DNA from 2 places in the Subtercola sp. PAMC28395 genome. Region 2 is predicted to be linked to the other one. Evidence: predicted binding sites of a transcription regulator. Region 2 holds the regulator's gene; the other holds the start of a gene.
The links. The regulator LexA, encoded in region 2, represses DNA repair genes until DNA is damaged. The targets are predictions, from matches to a motif close to TCGAACANNTGTTCGA.
Positions count from the first base shown of each region.

Region 1 (8,974 bases), 950 kb from region 2:
CTCGACGGGCGACAGCTTCGAATCCGACCTCATCGTCTGGACCGCTGGTGTCATGGCCAGCCCCATGCTCAAGAACACCGACCTCCCCATCGAAGAACGTGGTCGCCTGCGCCTGCAGCCCGACCTCCGCGTCATCAACGACGACGGTGTTGTCGCAGACGCCTGGGGTGCCGGCGATGTCTCGGCCGTGCCCGACCTCTCGGGCGGCGGAGTCGGTGGCTTCTGTGTGCCCAACGCCCAGCACGCCGTTCGCCAGGGCAAGCAGCTCGCGAAGAACCTCGTCGCCGAGCTGCGGGGCGAAGACGTGAAGGACTACTTCCACAAGAACGCCGGAGCTGTCGCAAGCCTCGGCATCGGCGTTGGTGCCTTCCAGTCCGGCAAGATCGGCATCACGGGCCTCCCCGCCTGGTTCATGCACCGCGGTTACCACGGACTGGCTATGCCCAGCTGGGAGCGCAAGCTCCGCGTCGTCGGAGGATGGGTGAACAACTTCTTCCTCGGCCGTGACATCGTTTCGTTCGAAGCCCGCGTTCACCCTCGAGCAGCGTTCGAAGAGTTCGCCTCACGCCCCCGGCCTGCAGTCGCCGCGGCTCCTGCCGGGCATCCTGTGACCGCGGGTGCGCCTGTCGCCGTTGGTGGAGCCGTCTCGAAAGAGTAGCCTTCACAGGTTGCCCCCATAGCCCAATCGGCAGAGGCAGTCGACTTAAAATCGACACAGTGAGGGTTCGAGTCCCTCTGGGGGTACTGCGCTCGAAGGCCTACTATCCCTGATCCACGGGGGAGTGGCGCCTTTTTCTTTCGTCAGGAATCGTATTTTGCGGCCACATGAACTCGGCCCGTCGTCGAACCCACGCAGGAAGCTACTCGTTCGCCTGGATTGAGACGGGCACGGCACAATCGAGCAGGTCGCCGCTTGGGCGGTTTCGTTCATCCAACTCACGTAACAAAGGAGGGTGGCCCGCTCTCCGTTGGCTCACCGATCGAGTACAAGGCCTATCGCCTGTGAGTGAAACTGATGCTTGGCTCCCAATCGACGACCCGATTAATTGTTCGCGTCGCCGGATTCACCAGCCGAGGGTGCCCGGCGCCCCCTTGAACGGGCCGACGACCCGGGAGGTGATCCAGCCACCGTAGAAGTCTCCCTCCTGGCTCGTCACGACCTCCCCGCCCACAGTGCACTGCTGCATGGCCGATGGATAGACAGCGACTCTGCCGGCAAGCAATTCGTACCCGGGCGACGGGTCGGCGTAGTACCAGGCCGCACTCGGGGCAGTCTGCGAACCGCCGTGCACCGACAGGTACCCCGCGAGACCCTTGAACTCGCAGAACGACTGGCCACGGGCATCCGACAGCGAACCCGAGCGAAACGCAGCTCTGGGCAGGTAGTAGACCGGCGGATGGCTGGTCTCGAGCACACGAACCGAATCAGTTGTGTCGACGATGGTCTCACCGCCGAAGACGATGACGATTCGCTCGGTGGAGGGTTCGATGCGGGGAGGCCGCGGGTAGTCCCACACGGACTCCTGGCCGGGCTTCGGTTCCTCGGGGACGATTCGGCTGCGCTTCATACTGCGACGCTAGCGGTGTAGTCCGAATGGTGGCTGTGGCTGGCTGTGGCTGTGGTCTCGGCTGTGGTTTGGGTGGGGCTGTGGCGGTGGGGCTGTGGCGGTTGTTGTCGTGCCATTCCTCCGAGTCTTCGCGGTGCTTCTGCAACCGGCTCAGGATGCTCGCGCCTCGGTAAAGCTGAAGAAGGTCACCGGCGTACCTGTCGCCCCCTGTGCCCGGTAGAAGTCGAGGGCGCTTGCGTCGTCGTTGTCGGCCGCGACAAAGATGTCGAGAATGCCCTCTCGCGCCGCGGCAGCGCGCAATTCGTGAAGCAAACGCGCTGCGATGCCCTGTCGCCGGTGGTCGTGGTGAACCGCCAGATCGTAGACGAAGACCTCGGACTGAGCGGTTCGCGTCAGCGGAAGGGTGTGTGCGGTGAGCCCGCCGACTACCTCGGGCCCACGGAACGCAGCGATTGCCCAGAAGGAATCACTCCGGAGAAGGTTCTTGATGTACGAATCGTCGAGTGGGACGCTGGGTTCTTCGAAGACGGCGGCCATCATCGTGAACGAGGAGGCGGCAAGCGCCTCGTCGCCGGCAACCAGGCGCTTGACTTCGACATCGCTCATTGCACGATCATGCCACCCGTGCACTCATGGCACTGGCACATTCTTGCCACTCGCACACCGGGAAGGGGCGAGAGAAGTTCTCCACAGATTCAGAAAACCGTCGTTTTAGTGAGATTTACTCGAACATATGTGCGAAAATGGATTCATGAACCGACCCCACGCAGACAGGCAAGACGAGCAGCTGACTGCTGATCTCAATGCCGCCGGCGTGCTGCTGAGACGGTGTCGCGAGAGGCTCAGCGCCGGGTCGTCTGATGCACGATTGTTGGCCGACGACGAACTGCTGAGTTTGACCGCGTCCGTGGCCGAGGTTGGGCGAGCGTGCGGCTCCATCGAAATCGCCCTTGCTGGTGAGATCGGCGAACGGTCACGTCCGCAGCTGGGTGGCGAACGCCTCAGTGCATGCAAGGGGTGCAGAAACGCCGCCGAGCTGCTGCAGCGCATCACCCGCGTCTCCTCCGCCACAGCGGCCAGACTTCTCCGAGTGGGCGAGGCCGTGAGGCCGGCGGTCTCGATGACCGGTCAGACGCTTCCTGCTCGGTTCTCGATGCTCAGTTCGGCGCTGGAGAATGCCGACGTCTGCGTCGATGCGGCCAGCGCAATAGTGGGTGGGCTCTCGGTTCCTTCATTGCGAGCTGATCAGGTTGCCGTCGATGCTGCCGAGGTTGAGTTGGTGGCAGCAGCGCTCGGGTCGAGCGTGGAGTGCCCTGTACCCGCGACAGCCGATGACCTCCGGCTGCAGGCCGCGGTGTGGCGCCTGGTCATCGATCCTGACGGTGTCGAACCCGACGAAGAGCGGGCCATGTGCCATCGGTCGCTCAAACTCGGTCGAGCGACTTCTGCTGGTGTGCCGCTCTCCGGAGTATTGCTGCCCGAGGCCGCTGCCCGGTTGCAGCGCCTATTCGACGCCTACCTCTCGCCTGTGACGAGTGCTGTTTCATTCCCGGCCGAGGCCGTTCTGTGCGATTCCGCACCTGCCGAGACTGCACCAGCCAGCACCGCAGGTGCCGATACCGCATTTGCAGGTACCGCAGTTGCCGATCCCGCTAAGTCTTGTGCTGATGCTGCCGGCGAAGCGGATTCCGATACCGCGGAAGCAGAATTCAGTGCTCTGGCCGATGATAGGTCGCGGGTGCAGATACAACACGATGTGTTCCTGTCGATCCTCGACAGCGCGAGCCGCTCGGCAGACACCCCGTCGATCGGAGGGGCGCCGGCGACCGTCGTGGTCAGTGTTCGCGAGTCTGACCTCATGGCCGGTGCCGGAGTGGGCTGGGTCGATGGCAGCGACGCTCCACTTTCGGGCCGTACTGCTCGTCAGCTGGTATGTGCCGGCGGGGTGCAGCGTGTCGTGTTGGCAGACGATGGGCGCATCGTTAGCCTCGGTGCAGAGCAACGGTGTTTTGACGGTCGGCAACGGCGAGCGATAACCCTGCGTGACGGTGGCTGCGTGATTCCTGGTTGCCGGGTCCCCGCGTCGTGGTGCGAGATCCACCATGTCGACGAATTTGCCGAGGGTGGGTCGACACACACCGACAACGGCGTGCTGGTGTGTTGGTTCCATCACCGAACCATTGATCACTCGGGGTGGGAGATCCGAATGCACGCGGGGGTGCCACAGATCAAGGCACCACCCTGGATCGACCGAAAGCATCGTCGTTGGATGCCCGTGACGAAGTCCCGAACCAGACTGGCCCAGACTTTCGATGACCGGGCAGAGTAGCGGCCATGCCCGTACATCCTGCCTGACCCTAGGTTGCAGGCCCAGTCAGACCGGGTATTCGGATTCACTGGTGAGCGGGAACGCACCTCGGGCGTCACTCTCAGCTAATGGCGTACCGATGCATCGTCACGCCGCGGTCGAAATTGCCCTGTTCGAGGAGGTCGAGCTGGAGGGGTTTGGCGAGAGGCTGGTCCAACGTGTCGAAGAGCGGCCTGCCGGCTCCCAGTACAACGGGGTGTGTGAAAAGCAGCAGCTCATCGAGAAGGTTGGCCCGAAGTAGTTGTGTGGCCAGTGTGGCTCCACCGATGCCGATGTCTCCCTCGGTCCGCTGACGCAGCTCGGCAAGCTGTGCGATCGCGTTGTCGGCGCCGTCTCCACTGAAGCCGCCGCCGCTCAAGCCGTCGCCACCAGCGCCGCTGCCGTCACCAACGCCGCTGCCAACCCCGCTGCCAACCCCGCCGATGATGCGGGTGTTGTGCCCAGCAGTCGTACGGGTGCGCGAGACGAGCACTTTGGGCATATCCGTCCAGATTTCGCCGAATTCACGGGCGTAGGCAGGAAGCGATTCATCCGTGCGCGCGTCGGGCCAGAACGGATCCATCATCTCGTAGACGATCCGGCCTTCCACCATCATCGAAAGACGGCGGGCACGAGCGTTGAACTCGAGGTGCAGTTGCTCACTGAGGCGAACCCAGCCGGGGCCTTCGAGGTCGTTGTGTTCGCCCGGCTTGCTGTCGATGAAGAGATCGAGCGAGACATTCATCCAGTACACGAATCGGCCGGCCATGAGCACTCCTTCGCTGGAAGTCCTCTCGATCCTGGTGGACGCACTCAGAGGACGCGGTTTGACAGCATTTCACTGAATGGTAGTCCGGCGCGTGGGTGAGAAATCAAGTGGATTCTCGATCACAAAGATCACAAAGATCACAAAGATCACAAGGATCACAAGGATCACCAAGATCAGTAATCGTCAAAATCATTCGCCGCCGGAGCAATCACCTCCAGGGTCATTCGGTATGAGGTTCACTCCCCGGCAACGCCCTGACGTAGCCGACGACAGCATTGGCGTGGCCGTGCCCCATGCCATGCTCGGTCTTGAGCCACGCGACGATCTCCATGTGCTTGGAGACAGGAGCGTGGTCGACGAGGTCGAACCAGTACTGCATCGGGTGCCCGTACTTCTTCTCGATCGATGGGAAGTAGCTGGCCGGCCCCTTTATTGCTGCTGACGCTTCTTCTGTCATTGTCGCCCCGTCCTATGTCTAAATCCTGCCTCTTCAACCGCTCATCTACAGCAGCGGCTCTATGACCGTGTTTCTACAGAGCCCTCTCGACATCGGTGTCTTTACAGCCGTGGATCTACAGCGTTGTCTTTACAGCGGTGTCTTTACAGAGTTGTCTTTACAGCGGTGTCTCTACAGCCGTGTCTCCCCAACTCTGGCTCGGCAGCTCTGCTTTCGCAACCTCGTGACTGCTCCACATCATGAGTGATGACTCAGGTGACGGCCTTAGCGGTCGCGTCGACCCGCGAGCAGGGCATGCAGCAGCGGGATGATCGACCCGACCAAGAGTATGGTGCCGAATACCGCGTCACTGGCGTGGAGCACGGCCCCGGCGATCACGAGCGCACCGAACAACAGAGCAGACACCAGCCTGCGGGCCGTGCGTTCCAGTCGGGCAACGCGCTTCTCGAGAGCCGGGCTCGACACAGCCACGGTGCCGTCTTCGAAACGGGTGATGAGTGAGTCGAGCCGCTTCGGCAGTCGCACAGCGATTCCGGCGGTCTCGAGGGCCTGTTTCGCGAAGTCCTTGACTACGTTTCCGCCCTCATCACGCAGAAGCTTTGCGGCGTAGGGCTCGACGGAGTCCCAGAGGTTGAATGCGGGGTTGAGTGCGCTGCAGACGCCGGAGACCAGTGACATGGCCCGGATGATCAGCAGGAAGTTCTCCGGGAGCTGAACTGGCAGGGTGCGAACGACGTCGCTGAACTGTTCGGCGAAGGCGCGGAACTCCCGCGGATCCACCTCGCGCAGTTCGGCGAATCCCATGCCGCCGAAGCGGGCGAAGAGTTGGGTCATCGCCTTCTCGAGCTCGGTGGTGTCGGCGGAGGGGAGCAGCACGCCGACGTCGCGCACGGCATCGACCAGCCCCTTGCCATCGCGGGATGCCGCTGCAATCAGCATCTTTCGCAGACCGCTACGCGTGTTGCTCGGAACCTCGCCCATCATGCCGAAGTCGATGAAGGTCAGCTTCCAGGGGCGGCTGCTGGCTGCGGAGGCATCCGCGGGGGCACCTGCTGGCGCATCCGCTGGCGCATCTGCTGAAGTACCCGTGGAGGTGCCAGTGGAGGCATCACTGGTCGCATCAGTGGTCTTATCAGTCGGTGTAATCATCGTCGTGCCCACCGGCGTGACGAAGATATTGCCGGGGTGCGGGTCTGCGTGGAAGAACCCGTTCGTGAAGAGTTGGTCGAACATGACCGCGGCGAAAACCGGAGCCACTTCGGCTGGGTCGATTCCCGCCGCGATGAGGGCTTCGGTGTCGGTGATCTTGATCGCAGTGACGTCTTCCAGCGTGAGAACGCGCCGTGTGGTGCGCTCCCAGACGACGGCGGGAACGCTCACCCGGTCGTCGCCTTCGAAGTCCGCAGCGAAGCGCTCGGAACTCGTTGCCTCGTGCAGGTAGTCGATCTCCTCGAGGCTGGTCTGCGCGAACTCCTCGACGAGGGCTGGCATGTCGACCCGGTCAGAAATGAGCCGCACGTGACTGAGCCACCCGCCGACTCTGCGCAGTGCCGCCAGGTCGACTTCGATGATGGTGTCGATTCCGGGGCGCTGCACCTTCAGTACGACGCCGTGGAGTCCGGTGTCGGCGGCGTCGAGTGGGCCGAGCATCGCCCGGTGAGCCTGTCCGAGCGATGCTGCGGCGACGGGGGTCTCGTCGACCATTGCGAAGGCACGAGCCAGCGACACGCCAAGCTCCGCCTCAGCGAGCGCCCGGATCGCCGCGAACGGAACAGGAGGCACTTCGTCTTGCAGGCCTTCGAGTTCTTTCGTGATCTCCGGAGGCAGCACGTCGAGCCGGGACGACATGAACTGGCCGACCTTGATCATCAACCCACCGAGGTCGACCGCGAGCACGTGGAACCGTTGCGCGAAACGGCGCATGCGTTTCGACCGCGTGCGCTCGGCGATCCAGGTGAGCCCGATGCGGGGAAGGAAGAGTTCGTACCACCAGGTGACAGCGAGGTTCCAGCCGGCGAATCGCAGAATGCGGCGATAGCGGGCTTTCGATTCCCGCGTCTGGCTGGTGGTCAGCACAGTAACGCCGGGTCTGGAACCCGATGTGGAGCCGGGCGTGAAGCCCGATGCAGAGCCGGGTGTAGTGCCGGAGGTGATGCGAGTCATGCCCTGACGATCAGGCGGCACCCCCGTCAATCCTGGGCAAGAATCGAGTAGAGCCTGCGACGTGCCTCTTCGAGCACGGTCACGGCCTGCTTGACCTGCTCTGGGGAGCCTGTGCGACCCACCTGCGCGGCCGCCTGGGCGAGTTCGACGCCAGCCTTTGGAAGAGCGGCGAATCTCTTGCTTTCGCTCGAGCTGCCTGACCCGGTCGAACCCGTCGAACCGGTGGTGTCGAACGGCGTCGACGATTCGGCGCTTGCTACGCTTTCGCGACCGGCATCAGTCAGGGTGTAGGTCTTGCGCCCGTTCGACTCAGACGCTTCGATGAGTCCCTCGTCGGCGAGCAGCTGCAAGGTCGGATAGACAGAGCCGGCGCTGGGCTTCCAGCTGCCGCCGCTTCGTTCCTCGATCTCGTGGATGATCTGGTAACCGTGCATCGGCTGCTCAGCAAGCAGCGTGAGCACTGCCTCGCGCACGTCGCCCCGGCCGACGCGCGTTCCCACGCGCTTGTCGAACGTCGACCGAAGTTGCTCCATCGCCTGCCACACGCCTTCGCCGAACTTGCCGTCACCGAATGTACTTGCGCCGAATGCACCGGCGCCGAACTTACCGTCGCCGAACGCGCCTTCGCCGAACATGTTTGAGGGGAACGTCTTACCCATGATGAGCTCCTTAGCCACAGTACCGATACTCGTACGCGTAGCGCGAACGATACTCAACGATATATGTCGTTGAGCGAAAGTGATAGCTTCAATTCAGCGTGAATACGCCTTCCGAGTATATCGTTGGCGGATTCGTGGCCTTCCACGATTCCCTCCGTTAAACAGCAGAGTCACAGCGTCGCTCTGGCGAACGCTGTGACTCTGCTGACGTGACAGATGCTGTATTGCTGTGTGCCCGTATTGCTGTGTGCTTAAGCAGCAGTCCGGGAGAGTGCGCCGGCTTTGACCTTGTCGAATTCGGCCTGGGTGATTGCACCTGAGTCGAGCAATGTCTTCGCCTTCGCGACCTCGTCGGTCGGCGATGAGCCGGCAGCCTGGCGGATGTAGTCGTCGGCCTGCTTCTTCGCGCTCTGCTGGGCGGCGAGTTGGCGTTCGCTCATGCCGCGTCCATTCGCTATCAGGTAGACGAATGCCGTGAGGAAGGGAACAAAGATGAGGAAGATGAACCAGATCGCCTTCACGATGCCGGGCGTTTTGTGGTTACGAAACAGATCGCCAATGATGGAGAACAGGATCATCAGGTAGGAAATGAATACAAAGCTCCAGAAGAAAACTCCGACGACATCCCAGAAATTCATGGCAGTAGTGCTCCCTCATCATGTGACGCACGGAAGATGCGTCAGGTGAATGGTATTGCCAACAGGGGTAACGCCGCTGTTCGACACCAATCGCATTGCCGGATCGACCGCCACTGGCATTGCCGGATCGACCGCCACTGTCCGGGAGAGCCCGTCTGGTCGGGGCTCGTGTCGGGGCCAGTTGGGTACCGGGCCGGTAGTGTCGGGGCCAGTTGGGTATCGGGCCGGTTGTGTACTGGCCGGTTGAGCACCGGGCCTGGAGTCAACTGGTGCGTTCGCGGCGACCGAACGTCTCAGCTTCAGGTTTCAGTGTCACAGCACCGATCAGCCGGAGTAACAGCACGGAGGTGAGTGTTCCCGCGGCGAGAATGCC
Region 1 covers NZ_CP076547.1:3,068,823-3,077,796, reverse strand. Annotated here, with positions in the region: gene KPL76_RS14080 (NAD(P)/FAD-dependent oxidoreductase) at 1-658, shown strand, start outside; tRNA gene KPL76_RS14075 (tRNA-Leu) at 671-744, shown strand; gene KPL76_RS14070 (DUF427 domain-containing protein) at 1,065-1,568, opposite strand; gene KPL76_RS14065 (GNAT family N-acetyltransferase) at 1,719-2,174, opposite strand; gene KPL76_RS14060 (HNH endonuclease signature motif containing protein) at 2,320-3,897, shown strand; gene KPL76_RS14055 (dihydrofolate reductase family protein) at 3,998-4,684, opposite strand; gene KPL76_RS14050 (DUF4287 domain-containing protein) at 4,905-5,141, opposite strand; gene KPL76_RS14045 (AarF/ABC1/UbiB kinase family protein) at 5,406-7,304, opposite strand; gene KPL76_RS14040 (PadR family transcriptional regulator) at 7,331-7,939, opposite strand; gene KPL76_RS14035 (SHOCT domain-containing protein) at 8,215-8,601, opposite strand; gene KPL76_RS14030 (ABC transporter permease) at 8,864-8,974, opposite strand, start outside.
Region 1: a site for LexA is predicted at 2,294-2,309, ahead of KPL76_RS14060 (HNH endonuclease signature motif containing protein). Genes of this name have one in related genera too.

Region 2 (8,974 bases):
GGGCCGTCAAGTCGAAGAACATTCCGGCGGGTGCTGCGGCACTGGCGGTCGACGATGCGGCGGAGTGGTTCATGGACTACTACAACGCCGACGGATCGATCGCCGAAATGTGTGGCAACGGCATCCGGGTCTTCACGAAGTATCTGCTCGAGAGCGGTCTCGCCACGCTCGATTCGGGTGACACCTTCGTGGTCGGCACTCGCGCAGGGGTCATCGACGTACAGCGCAACCTCACAGGGTTCCAGGCCGACCTGGGGCGCTGGCGGCTTGAAGGCGGCGAGCCACTCGTGCGGGCGAAGAACCTCCAGGTGGCTCGCCCGGGCCTCGGAATCAACGTCGGCAACCCGCACGTCGTCGTCGCGCTGGTCGACGAAGACGAGCTCGAGTCGGCCGACCTGACGTACGTACCTCAGCTCGATCCTGAACCTGCCGAAGGGGCGAACATCGAATTCGTGGTACCACTGGAGCCTTTGGTGAGAAACGGCGTCGGGCACATTCGCATGCGGGTTCACGAGCGAGGCAGCGGTGAAACCCTTTCTTGCGGCACTGGCGCGGTCGCTGCAGCCCTCGCGATTCGACACTGGGCGGGAGCCGGTGCGCCCAACCAGTGGCGCGTAGAGGTGTCGGGTGGGGCCGTCGGTGTGCGCATGTACGCCACAGAAGACGGCGAGCATGTCGCGCTCTCTGGCCCGGCAGAACTGGTCTACGAAGGCGACGTGACGCTCGCCTGACGCTGGCCCTGCACGATCGGCTCGACGGAGCTTGGCACTTCGGGGCCTGCGAGCGGCCTCGACGCGAATCCCGCTACTGGGCTCCGGTCACTCCACCAACGGCGAAGAGTGCAATCGGGCGCGCAGTACCCGATACCCCTTGCTCGTGGCCGTGCGGGTCACACTGAACCCGGCAGGCAGGGCCCCCTCCAGCCATCGGTGCAGCGAGTCCGAGCCGAGATTGCGCTGCACCACAAGCCAGGCATCGGAGCCGGGGTCGAGGCGCGGCAGCCAGCGGAGCAAGAGCGCGTGAAGCTCGTCCTTACCCACCCTGATGGGCGGGTTCGACCAGATGGTCATGAAGAGCAGGTCGGCGGGAACATCGTCGGGCAGTACAGCGTTGATGTTTGTGAGGCCGAGCTTTGCAGCGTTGGTTCGCACCAGGTCGAGCGCACGCTCGTTGACGTCGACGGCCCACACGGTGGCGCGGGGTGAGAGCTGGGCCAGCGCCAGAGAGATCGGGCCCCACCCACAGCCGATGTCGAGAAGGTTGCCACCGGGCGGTGGCGACGGTGTGTTCGCAAGAAGAACCTGGGTACCGGCATCCACTCTGTCGGGGCTGAACACGCCCCCGGCCGTAGTGGCGAGGAACGAGTGGCCGGCTAGGGTGACCGGCACTTCTTTGAGCCGGAGTTCGGTCGCTGGGCGAGCTGAGAAGTAGTGCCCATTGTCCATAGCCATACAGGGAATGTAGCAAATGAGAGGGCTAGTCTTGAACGTAATGTTTGAACACGATTCAGTTTCGGCCGATGAAACGGCTTCACACGGCAGAACCACCACAGACTCCAACGGAGAAGCCACCACGACCGGCGGGCCGGAGACCCAGGCGCAGGATGCTGTGGGCCGCGTTCTGGCGCGTGCTGGCGCCCGCTCCTCGGGCTATGCACTCTTCACGCCCGGCAGCGCTCAGGCGTTGCAACGCGACGACGCGCTGAACGGGCGAGAGAATCACGACGGCGACCAGTATGACCTCGCCGACAGGCAGGCGCTTCGCCGCGTCGCCGGGCTCTCGACCGAGCTCGAAGACGTCACCGAGGTCGAGTACCGCCAACTGCGCCTTGAGAACGTGGTGCTGATCGGTGTGTACACCCAGGGCACCCTGACCGATGCAGAGAACTCTTTGCACGAACTCGCAGCTCTCGCCGAGACAGCGGGAGCCGCCGTTCTCGACGGTCTGCTGCAGCGACGCGCGACCCCTGATCCCAGTACGTACTTCGGCAAGGGCAAGGCAGAAGAGCTGCGCGCGGTGGTCCAGGCACTGGGCGCCGACACGGTGATCGCCGACAGCGAGCTTGCGCCGAGCCAGAGGCGCGCTCTCGAAGACATCGTCAAGGTGAAGGTCATCGACCGCACCGCCGTCATCCTCGACATCTTCAGCCAGCACGCCAAGAGCCGCGAAGGCAAGGCGCAGGTCGAGCTCGCGCAGCTCGAATACCTCCTGCCGCGATTGCGAGGCTGGGGTGACTCGATGTCTCGCCAGGCCGGTGGCCAGGTGGGTGGTGCGGGTGCCGGCATGGGCTCTCGCGGCCCCGGTGAGACCAAGATCGAACTGGATCGCCGCCGCATTCACACCCGCATGTCTCGCCTGCGCAAGCAGATCGCTGCCATGAAGCCCGCGCGTGACGCCAAGAGGGCCAACCGCAAGCGCAACACGGTGCCGTCGGTAGCGATTGCGGGCTACACGAACGCCGGCAAGTCGTCGCTGCTGAATCGCATCACCGGTGCCGGCCTGCTGGTCGAGAACGCCCTGTTCGCCACCCTCGATGCGACGGTTCGTCGCACGCAGACCGCTGATGGCCGTGAATACACGTTCGTCGATACGGTCGGGTTCGTGCGCAGCCTCCCCACGCAGCTCGTCGAAGCGTTTCGATCGACGCTCGAAGAGGTCGCCGACGCAGATGTCATCGTGCATGTCGTCGACGGTTCGCACCCAGACCCTGCGAGCCAGCTCACGACTGTGCGCGACGTCATCGGCGAGGCGGGAGCCAGAGGTATCCCTGAGCTCGTCGTCTTCAACAAGAGCGATCTCATCTCCGAAAGTGACCGGATCGTGCTTCGGGGTCTTGAGCCCCGTTCGATGTTCGTCTCCGCGCGCACAGGCGAAGGCATCGAAGAACTCCTCGGCGCGATCGACGGCCTGCTGCCGACGCCATCCGTCGAGGTCGACGTGTTGATTCCCTATGACCGTGGTGACCTGGTGTCACAAATGCACCAGCACAGCACGGTGCTCAGTACGGAGTACGAAGAAGGTGGAACCCACGTGCGCGCAATGGTCACTCCTGAATTCGAGGCTCAGCTGCTGGAATTCAGCGTCGACTCCGCCCGGTCGTCATAGGCCCAACGGCAAACCACTCTGCCCGAATCCTCCCGAACAGGGAGCCTTCGGAATGTGACCATTCGCCGCCTCGCTGTTCTCGAAGACGTTGTCTTCGAGAACAGTGGCTGTGCGCCTAGACCGAGCGCAGCACAGCGACGACCTTGCCCAGAACGGTCGCGAAATCGCCGAGAATAGGCTCAAAGTTCGAGTTTCGCGGCAGCAACCAGGTGTGGCCATCACGCTGGCGGAAGACCTTCACTGTGGCCTCTTCGTCGAGCATGGCGGCAACGATGTCACCGTTCTCTGCTGTCTTCTGGGTGCGCACGACGACCCAGTCGCCGTCGCAGATCGCAGCGTCGATCATTGACTCACCGACGACCTTCAACATGAAGAGTTCACCCTTGCCCACGAGCTGACGGGGAAGCGGATAGATCTCCTCCACCTGCTGTTCGGCGGTGATGGGGATACCCGCTGCGATGCGGCCGACCATCGGAACGAGCGCCACATCGCCGTGGGGAGTCGGTGAGTCTGTGGCGACGCTGTCACTCTTCGGGATGTCGATGAGGATCTCCAGTGCACGCGGCCTGTTCGGGTCGCGGCGGAGGTATCCGCTCAATTCGAGCTGGTTCAACTGGTGCGTCACGCTCGAGAGGGAAGCGAGCCCCACAGCGTCACCGATCTCGCGCATACTCGGCGGATAGCCCTGCTGGTTGACCGCCTCGGAAATCACTTCGAGGATTGCCAGCTGCTTCTCGCTGAGTGATTTTCGCCTCCGCGTACCGCCACGTTCACTGGTCATGTTCTCTCGCTCTCATCGGATTCGCAGTCGCACCCCTTGGCCGGCTGGATGAAGGGTGGATCTTCGTTGGCGACCCAATGTCAGTGGGTGGGGTTTCACTGTCAGTGGGCAAGTTCAAAGTTTCTTTCGACAATCGAAACTGTATCGAAGACCGTGCCCAGAGCAAACAGGTGTTCGAGTGTGTCGCGAGATTGGGGCACATTTCGAACTTGTTTATTCGAACAATCGAAGATATATTCGGAACAAAGCTTCGTATGCGGCCCTCCCGGCCGAGGGTCGCATACGAATACACCCCAGGAGGTCACGATGACTGCACTGAATTTCGCACCAGGCCCTCACGCACAGCGTGCCCTGTCCGCTCCCGTGCGAGTCCACCTCCGTCTCACCCGCCGCGGTCGGGTCTTTCTGGGTGCTGTTGCGTCGATGGCATTGATCGGTGCGATGGCCGCGTTCGCGGTCTTCGGTGGTGCCGCTGCAATCGCCACTTCGAGCGGGTCGTCCAGTACCTTCACCTATGTCACCGTCCAGTCAGGGCAGAGCCTGTGGTCCATCGCCCAGAGCATCGATCCGTCTGGTGACCCGCGCGACGTGATTGCAGCCATCCAGAGCCTGAACCAGCTGCCGTCGTCAGACGTGCAGCCGGGCCAGCGACTGGCGCTTCCGAGTGAATACGCACGGTAATTCGAAACTATGCACCGCCGCGCGCGCGAAGCTGCGCCGAGGTTGTCGGGCGTACGAAGGCTGATCTGGTCACCGCGCTACCATTGGTTGCGTGAGTTCCAATAGCCCTGATGGTGGTTTCAGCGATCCAAGACCGTTCTCCCTGGCAGATCTGCCCATCCGAGACGACCTGCGTGGACTGACTCCCTACGGGGCGCCGGAACTCAAGGTCAAGGTGGCTCTCAACGTCAACGAGAACACGCACCCGATCCCTGAAGCCGTTGCGCGCTCGATCATCGAAGCCTTGGCCACTCAGCTCCTGACGGTCAATCGCTACCCTGATCGAGAGTTTCCAGCGCTTCGCGACAGCCTGGCTTCCTACCTCGGACACGGGCTCACGCGGGAGAACATCTGGGCTGCGAACGGGTCGAACGAGGTCCTGCAGCAGATTCTCCAGGCTTTCGGTGGCCCCGGCAGGTCAGTGCTCGGGTTCCCTCCCACCTATTCGATGCATTCGATCATCGCGGCAGGAACCGGTACGGAATGGGTCGCCGGCGAGCGTGACGCCGGGTATGAGATCTCTCCGCAGACCGCGGTCGACTGGGTCACCCGCACCGACCCCGATCTGGTCTTCTTCTGTTCCCCCAACAACCCGACGGGTACAGCCATAACCCTTGACACCATTGCCGCCGCGTACGACGCGACGGACAAGATCGTGGTTGTCGATGAGGCCTATGCAGAGTTCGGTCGCGCGGGGGAGCAGACAGCACTCTCCTTGCTCCCCGGCCGTGAGCGACTGATCGTCACTCGCACGATGAGCAAGGCTTTCGCCTTCGCCGGCGCCCGACTCGGGTACCTCGCCGCGGCCCCGGCAATCAGCGATGCCCTCAGACTGGTTCGGTTGCCCTACCATCTCTCAGCCCTGACGCAGGCGGCTGCAGTAGCAGCTCTCGCTCATGCACCGGAGATGCTCGCCATGGTCGACGACATCAAGCGGCAGCGTGACCGCATCGAAGACACACTCCGTGAGCTGGGCTACACGCCGTTCCCGAGTGCGTCGAATTTTGTGTTGTTCGGGGGAGTGCCCGATTCCCATGAACTGTTCGAACAGCTGCTCGAGCGCGACATCATCATCAGGGATCTCGGTATTCCCGGACACCTTCGCGTGAGCGCTGGTACAGAAGATGAGACGACAGCGTTCCTCGACGCTATGAAAGAACTCACTCCTTCGCGGTAGCCGTTGCCCGGGTCGCGGCGTATTGGCCATCGTTGCGCGCGCGGTCGACAACTGCCGGGGCCGATAGACTTTTTCGCATGTCGACAGAACCCCGCACTGCCAGCCTGACGCGCAAAACCAGCGAATCGAGCATCCAACTCTCCGTGGACCTCGACGGCACCGGCACTTCGCACATCGACACGAGTGTTCCGTTCTTCAACCACATGCTGACAGCGTTTGCCAAGCACTCCCTCACAGACCTCACCGTGACGGCAACCGGAGACACCGATATCGACGTACACCACACCGTCGAAGACATCGGCATCGTGCTGGGACAGGCCATCCGGCAGGCGCTCGGGGACAAGAGTGGCATCTCGCGGTTCGGTGATGCTCTCGTGCCACTTGACGAGGCGCTCGTTCAGGCCGTTGTCGACATTTCGGGTCGACCATTCCTTGTGCACACCGGTGAGCCGGCAGGGTTCGAGTTCCACCTGATCGGCGGCCACTTCACCGGCTCCATGGTTCGCCACGTCTTCGAGGCGATCACCTTCCATGCTGGCCTGACAGTGCACATCACCGTGCTCGGCGGCCGCGATCCACACCACATTGCTGAGGCGGAGTTCAAGGCGTTCGCCAGGGCGTTCCGTTTTGCCAAACAACTCGACCCCCAGGTTTCGGGAGTTCCGTCGACAAAGGGCGCGTTGTGACCCCTCGCAAGGTTGTCGTGCTCGACTACGGCAGCGGCAATGTCCACTCGGCTGTGAAAGCACTCGAAAGGGTCGGAGCCGAGGTCGAACTGACGGCCGATCGACGCGCGGTGGCTGAAGCCGACGGTCTGCTCGTGCCGGGCGTGGGTGCGTTCGACGCCGTCATGCGGGCGCTCGAGTCCGTGCGCGGGGGTGAGCTGATCGACAAGCGGCTGGCTGGCGGCAGGCCGGTGCTGGGCATCTGTGTCGGTATGCAGGTGCTGTTCAGTCGTGGCGTCGAACGCGGGGTCGATACCGAAGGCCTCGGCGAATGGCCGGGCACGGTCGACGAGCTGAAGGCGGATGTGCTGCCCCACATGGGGTGGAACACCGTCATCGCACCGGAGGAATCGAGGCTCTTCGCCGGAATCGCTGAGGAGCGCTTCTACTTCGTGCACTCGAACGCTGCCCAGACCTGGGAGCTCGATGTGCAGCCTCCACTTCCCGCCGCGTCCGTCACCTGGGCAGAACATGGTGGCCGGTTCATCGCCGCAGTGGAGAACGGTCCGCTCTCAGCCACCCAGTTCCACCCGGAGAAGTCCGGGGAGGCGGGAATGCAGCTCCTGTCCAACTGGCTCCTCACGCTCTGACTCCGTACGACCCATTCGTCTGTCGCTTCGTGCGACTGAACCCCTCTCTCACTCCAAGCCTGAAAGCACCTGAACCCGATCATGACTACACCTGGCCCCGCGCTCGTTCTCCTGCCCGCAGTCGACATAGCCGACGGGCAGGCCGTGCGCCTGACTCAGGGCCAGGCCGGAACCGAGACCAATCACGGCGATCCTGCTGACGCCGCGGCCGACTGGGTTGCGCAGGGAGCAGAGTGGATCCATCTCGTCGACCTCGATGCTGCCTTCGGGAGAGGCAACAATGTCGACGTCATCCGCCGAGTCATCGCCCAGGCGACCGGCATCAAGATCGAGCTCTCCGGCGGCATCCGCGATGACGCGTCGCTGGAGCATGCGCTCGAGAGCGGTGCCACGCGCATCAACCTCGGCACCGCAGCGCTGGAGAACCCGGAGTGGGCGGCCAAGGCGATCGCGCGATTCGGCGAGGCCATCGCGGTCGGCCTGGATGTGCGGGGTACGACTCTGGCGGCGCGCGGCTGGACTGAAGACGGGGGTGACCTCTGGGAGGTGCTCGCGCGCCTCGAGGACGCGGGCTGTGCCCGTTATGTGGTCACCGACGTCACCAAGGACGGCACGCTCAAGGGTCCGAATGTCGACCTCCTCAAGCAGGTCATGCAGAAGACCGACAAACCCGTCATCGCCTCCGGCGGAATCTCGAGCCTCGACGACCTGGTCGAGCTGCGCGCACTCGTTTCCGACGGTCTGGAAGGCGCGATTGTAGGCCGGGCCCTCTACGCGGGAGCCTTCACTCTCGTCGAGGCACTCGCGGTCGCGTCAGACTGAGCGGTTCGAAGCCCATGCCCCCCGAGCATCCAGAGCAGGAGCCTGCTTCGGCCAGCAGGCCCGGCCGTGCCCGGGTGCTTCCCTCGACAGGCATGCCACCAGCACGCTCGCAGTCCTCCGAGGAGGGCGGAGCACTATTCGCAGACTCGGCAGGCCAGCCGTGGGCAGGTCGCACGTTCGACGCGAGCACGAGTGGCTACGAGGACGACCAGGGAGAAGAAGCCTCTGGCCTGGTCGAGGCGATCCGAGTATTTCGTGCCGGGGACGGGCTTCCCCGCCCACCGCGTTCCCAGGCCGCAGTCATCGAAGCATTCAGCAGCGCACGTCTCCTGGTACCGCTGGTGGCCGAGGCCGGGCAGACCGCGGTGGACCACTATGGTCGCACCGTCGACAAGACCCAGGAACTCGCGATCGTCACAGTGACGGCGCCCGACGGCCGCACCGCTCTGCCGGTCTTCACCTCTGTGGCTGCGATGGCGAGCTGGAACCCTGCCGCACGACCGGTGCCCAACGAAGCTCGGCGGATAGCGCTCTCGGCCGCAGCAGAGGGCACCGACCTGCTCATCATCGATCCGACATCGGCCACCGAGTTCGTCGTGCGGCGCCCGGCCGTGTGGGCCATCGCCCAGGGCTCACCGTGGGCGTCACCGTTCGACACCGACACCGACACCGACACTGACACCGACGCTGAAATCGGAGGTGCACCACACGGTGATCGTGATTCCAGCCCTCTGCTGGCAGAGTTCCGTGTGGCGGTGCTGGGCGAACCGGCGGTGGTCTCGCTCGCGCTGGTGCAGGGCGACCCGGATGCCCGGCTGGCCGCCCCCGAAGTGACCGTCGTTCTCGCGCTGGCACCGGGTCTCGACCGCGAAGCCCTGGCTCTTCTTCTCGCTCGCCTGCAGGACCGTTGGGCCCAGTCGGCGCTGATCGCAGATCGGGTGGACTCCCTGTCGATCAGGCTCATCGCCGCCTGACCGGCCGAGTTCCCGTTCCCGATTACGGGAGCATCACTCGATGACGGCCGTGAATTCGCCGAGCTGTTCGCGAACGCGCT
Region 2 covers NZ_CP076547.1:2,121,341-2,130,314, forward strand. Annotated here, with positions in the region: gene dapF (diaminopimelate epimerase) at 1-731, shown strand, start outside; gene KPL76_RS09790 (class I SAM-dependent methyltransferase) at 819-1,445, opposite strand; gene hflX (GTPase HflX) at 1,492-3,105, shown strand; gene lexA (transcriptional repressor LexA) at 3,221-3,886, opposite strand; gene KPL76_RS09805 (LysM peptidoglycan-binding domain-containing protein) at 4,193-4,567, shown strand; gene KPL76_RS09810 (histidinol-phosphate transaminase) at 4,659-5,783, shown strand; gene hisB (imidazoleglycerol-phosphate dehydratase HisB) at 5,861-6,469, shown strand; gene hisH (imidazole glycerol phosphate synthase subunit HisH) at 6,466-7,098, shown strand; gene priA (bifunctional 1-(5-phosphoribosyl)-5-((5-phosphoribosylamino)methylideneamino)imidazole-4-carboxamide isomerase/phosphoribosylanthranilate isomerase PriA) at 7,180-7,920, shown strand; gene KPL76_RS09830 (SseB family protein) at 7,935-8,894, shown strand; gene KPL76_RS09835 (cryptochrome/photolyase family protein) at 8,928-8,974, opposite strand, start outside.